Regions from separate parts of the Marinithermus hydrothermalis DSM 14884 genome, predicted to be linked through region 2. Evidence: riboswitches for the same ligand, from Rfam matches in the RefSeq annotation. Region 2 holds a riboswitch; the other holds the start of a gene.

Region 1 (2,192 bases), 750 kb from region 2:
GGCCGGACGGGTACCACGAGCTGCACACCCTCTTCGCCACGGTCAGCGTCGCGGACCGGGTCGCCCTCGAGCCCCGCCCCGACGGCATCCGCCTCGAGGTGCGCGGCCGGTCCCTCCCCACGGGCTCTGCGAACCTCGCCTACCGCGCGGCCCAGGCCTACCTCGAGGCCGCCGGGCACCCGGGCGGCGTGCGGATCGTGCTGGAAAAACACCTCCCGATCGCGGCGGGGCTTGGGGGCGGCTCGGCGGACGCCGCGGCGGTGCTCCGGGGCCTTGCGGCGCTGTACCCGGCGGGGGTGGCCCTCGAGCCAATCGCGCGCGCGCTCGGCGCGGACGTGCCCTTCCTCCTCCGGGGCGGGCTCGCCGAGGGGCGCGGGGTGGGGGAGCGGCTTGTGTGGCTCGAGCCCTTGGAGGCGCACCTCGTCCTCGTGAACCCCGGGGTGCCGGTGGCCGCGGCGGAGGCGTACCGTCACCTGCGGCCGGAGGAGTGGGGGGAGGCCCTACCGGTCGCGGCGGTGCGGGCGGCGCTTCTGGCTGGGGAGGCGCCCCCGTACTTCAACAGCCTCGAGGCCCCCGTCTTCCGGCGCTACCCGGAGGTGGCCCGCTTGAAGGCCGCGCTTGTACGGCGGGGCTTGCGGGGCGTGTTGATGAGCGGCTCGGGCTCGACGGTCTTCGGATTGGCCCGGGACGCGGAGGAGGCCCGGTGGTTCGCGGCGCGGCTCGAGGCGGACTTCCCAGGGTTCTGGGTGCGCGCGGCGCGGCTTGTGGTGCCCAGCCCGTAACGGAGCCGCGCGCTCTTTTCGCTGTAGGGGGCGTGGCGTATACTCGTAGCGTCACCGGGGGTGCTCCCCTAGGGGGGCTGAGAAGGCCGACCGGCCTAACCCTTGGAACCTGAACCGGGTAATGCCGGCGTAGGGAAGGTGACGGCGCCTTCCCCTTCCGGTGACGGAAAGGGGGTATTATGCTGCGAACCCTACTGCTCGCACTCACGCTCTTCCTGGGTACGGCCTTTGCGACCGAACTCACCGTACTCACCCACTCGAGCTTCAGCCTGGACGAGGCCCTGATCCAGCAGTTCCAGGAGGAAACCGGGATTCAGGTGCGCTTCATCGAGGGCGGCGACGCGGGCGAGACCCTCAACAAAGCGATCCTCTCCAAGGGCGCCCCGATCGCCGACGTGATCTACGGGTTCGACAACACCTTCCTCTCCCGCGCCTTGGAGGCGGGCATCCTCGAGCCGTACGTCTCCCCGGAGATCCGGAACCTCAAGAGCGAGTTCCTCCTCGACCCCACCTTCCACGCCATCCCTACTGATTTCGGGTACGTGGCGCTGAACTACGATAAGGCCGCGTTCGACGCGCTGCCCTTACCCCAGCGCTTCGAGGACCTGACCCGCCCCGAGTACGCCTCTCGGCTCGTGGTGGAGAATCCCGCGACCTCCAGCCCGGGCCTCGCGTTCCTGATCGCGACCGTCGCCGCGTTCGGGGAGGACGGGTACCTGGATTTCTGGGCCGGCCTCCGCGACGGCGGCGTCAAGGTAGCCCAAGGCTGGAGCGAGGCGTACTTCAGCGCCTTCACCCCCTACGGCGGGGACCGCCCCCTCGTGGTGAGCTACACCACGAGCCCCGCGGCCGAGGTTTACTTCTCCGAAGGCCGGTACACCACGCCCCCCACCGGGAACCTGCTCCTCCCCAAGAGCAGCTTCCTGCAGGTGGAGTTCATCGGGATCCTCAAAGGCACCAAGAACCGCGAGGCCGCGGAGCGCTTCATCGACTGGTTCCTCTCCAAACCCGTGCAGGAGAACATCCCCACCGAGATGTTCGTCTACCCGGTGCGGCGCGACGCCGAGCTCCCCGAGTTCTTCCGCTGGGCAGACGTGCCCCTCGAGCCCGCGCGGGTGGACCCCGAGGTCATCGCGCAAAACCGCGAGCGCTGGATCCGCGAGTGGACCCAGGTGGTGCTTCGCGGCGCGAGCCCGGACGAGGTCGAGGCCGCCCGACGGTAGCGTGACGCGATGCCCCGCTGGACCCCGCACCTTCTGGCCCTCCCCGTCGCGCTGTTCCTACTCTTTGCGCTGGGGTGGCCCCTGGTGCGGGTCCTGCATCTAGGCACGGGCTACGGCCTGCAAACCGCCCTCCAGGACCCCTACTACTGGGGGCGGCTCGTCTGGAGCCTCGAGTACGGGCTTGGCT
Region 2 (2,192 bases):
CGAGCTCCATGGCCTCGGCGGCGTGGGAGGGCAGGCCCAACCCGGCGTCCACGACGACGGGGGCCGGGCGTTCCTTGGTGAGGATCTCGATGAAGGCCCGGCCCTTGAGCCCCCAGCCCGAACCGATGGGCGCGCCGAGCGGCATGACCGTGGCGGTACCGAGGGCCGCGAGTTTTTGGGCGAGGACGGGGTCGGGACCGATGTAGGGCAGTACGGTGAACCCCGCTTCCAGGAGCTCCTGGGCCGCGCGGTAGGTCTCGAGGGGGTCCGGCAGGAGGTACGTGGGGTCCGGGATCACCTCGAGCTTCACCCAGTTTGTGCCGGTGAGGGCGCGGGCGAGCTTGGCGATGCGCACGGCTTCCTCGGCGGTCCGGGCTCCCGCGGTGTTGGGGAGGAGGTGGTAGCGCGAGAGGTCCAGGGCCTCCAGCAGCCCCACGTGCCCCGGCGCGCCGAGTTCTACGCGGCGGATCGCGACGGTCACGATCTCGGCGCCGCTGGCCTCGAGGGCCTCGCGCATCACGCCGAAGTCCTTGAACTTGCCGGTGCCGAGCATCAAGCGGCTGTTAAAGGGCTTGCCGGCGATGACGAGGGGGTCGGGCATACGGGTCATCCTCCTTGCATGAGCGTGACGATCTCGACCTCGTCCCCGTCCGCGAGGGGGGTGTCGGGGAGTTCCCCGCGCGGGTAGACCTCGCCGTTCACGAGGACCGCGACCTGTTCAGGGTCGAGGCCGAACGCCTCGAGGAGTTCCGTTAGGGTCTGGCCCGCGGCGGGCACGGGCTTACCGTTCACGCGCACCATCCAGCACCTCCCGAAACCGCGCCGCGGCCCGCTCGGGGTCCGGGGCGTCCAGGATCGCGCGCACCACCGCGACCCGCCGCGCGCCGGCCTCGAGGACCTCAGGGAGGTTCTCGAGGGTGATCCCGCCGATCGCGTACCAGACCGCATCGGCCGGCAGGTGACGGGCCGCCCAGCGGACGTACTCGAGGCCCGCGGCCGGACGGCCGGGTTTGGTGGGGGTTGGCCAGACGGGGCCGATGGAGAGGTAGTCCACGCCTTCCTCGAGGGCGTTTCGGGCCTCTTCAGGGCGGTGGGTGCTGCGCCCGATCCGCCCGCTGAAGAAGCGCCGGGCCTCGTGGGGCGTGAGGTCCCCTTGACCGAGATGCACCCCGTCGGCTTCGGCGAGGGCGGCGAGGTCCGGCCGGTCGTTGAGGAAGAAGGGGACCCCGTACCGCCGGGCGAGGGGGCGGATGCGCCGGGCGAGGCCGAGGTAGGCTTGGGCTTCGGCGTCCTTGACCCGGAGCTGGAGGACCTCCACCCCGCCGGCCAGGGCGGCTTCGACGCGCGCGGTGAACTCTGCGGCGTCCCAGTGCGGCCTGGGGGTGGCTACCAGGTACAGCCGTCCCAACAAGTTCTCACCTCCCAGACCGGCGGAAGGTCTGGGAGGCGGGGCTCCCATGAATGAACGAGTTGTGAAAGGGGTGATGAACGTTTGCGCATGGCTTCCCTCCGCCGGTATTACCCGGATCAGGTTCCAAGGGTTCCTGGGAAACACCCAGGTCTCAGCCCCTCGATTGGAGCACCCCTAGCCTGTCAGGGTTTACGCTACCCCCTCTTGGCGCTCGGGGTCAAGTCCGTGTGGCCGGGGGCCTTCTCCTCGGGAGCGCTTAGGGGATTGGGCCGCGCTCTTCGCCCTTGGGTACGTGGCTTACGCGCGTGAAGCGGTGGACCGGCCGGAAGGGGCGGGTAGAGTAGGGGGGATGCGCCGGCTTGCGTGCGCCTTAGGGGTACTCCTTTCGCTGGCCTGGGCTCGCCCCGAGGCGGAGGTCGTGTTTCGCTGGGACCAAACCGCGGCCTCCCCGGGCGTGCCGAGCCTCAGCGTGGCCCTCGAGGACACCTGGGTCCACGGCGGCATCCAAGGGGCGTACCGCGCGGTGGCCCGGGTGCGCTTCGGGCTGGAGGCGTGGCTGGAGGAAGGGTTCGTGAACCTCCCCTTAGGCGAGGCCCGGCTGGAGCTAGGCAAGGCCCCGTTTATCCCCGAGCCGCGCTTCTCCGCGCGCCCCGCGGTCTGGGGCGCGGCGCTGCGCTACTACCCCCGGCACGACGTGACGCTCCAAGCCCTCCTCCTCGAGAGCGCTCCCCACGCCCTCTTCGGGGCGGAGTGGCGGACGGGTGCGTGGCGCGTGGGGGGG

The links. A riboswitch is a leader RNA that binds a small molecule or an ion and turns the genes downstream of it on or off. The one in region 2 is predicted to bind thiamine pyrophosphate.
Region 1: another riboswitch for thiamine pyrophosphate. It lies ahead of MARKY_RS01145 (thiamine ABC transporter substrate-binding protein); the one in region 2 lies ahead of thiE (thiamine phosphate synthase).

What each region holds. Positions count from the first base shown of each region.
Region 1 covers NC_015387.1:216,946-219,137, forward strand. Annotated here, with positions in the region: gene MARKY_RS01140 (4-(cytidine 5'-diphospho)-2-C-methyl-D-erythritol kinase) at 1-782, shown strand, start outside; TPP riboswitch at 829-936, shown strand; gene MARKY_RS01145 (thiamine ABC transporter substrate-binding protein) at 962-2,005, shown strand; gene MARKY_RS01150 (ABC transporter permease) at 2,015-2,192, shown strand, end outside.
Region 2 covers NC_015387.1:1,738,003-1,740,194, reverse strand. Annotated here, with positions in the region: gene MARKY_RS08765 (thiazole synthase) at 1-601, opposite strand, end outside; gene thiS (sulfur carrier protein ThiS) at 607-801, opposite strand; gene thiE (thiamine phosphate synthase) at 782-1,411, opposite strand; TPP riboswitch at 1,488-1,597, opposite strand; gene MARKY_RS08750 (hypothetical protein) at 1,761-2,192, shown strand, end outside.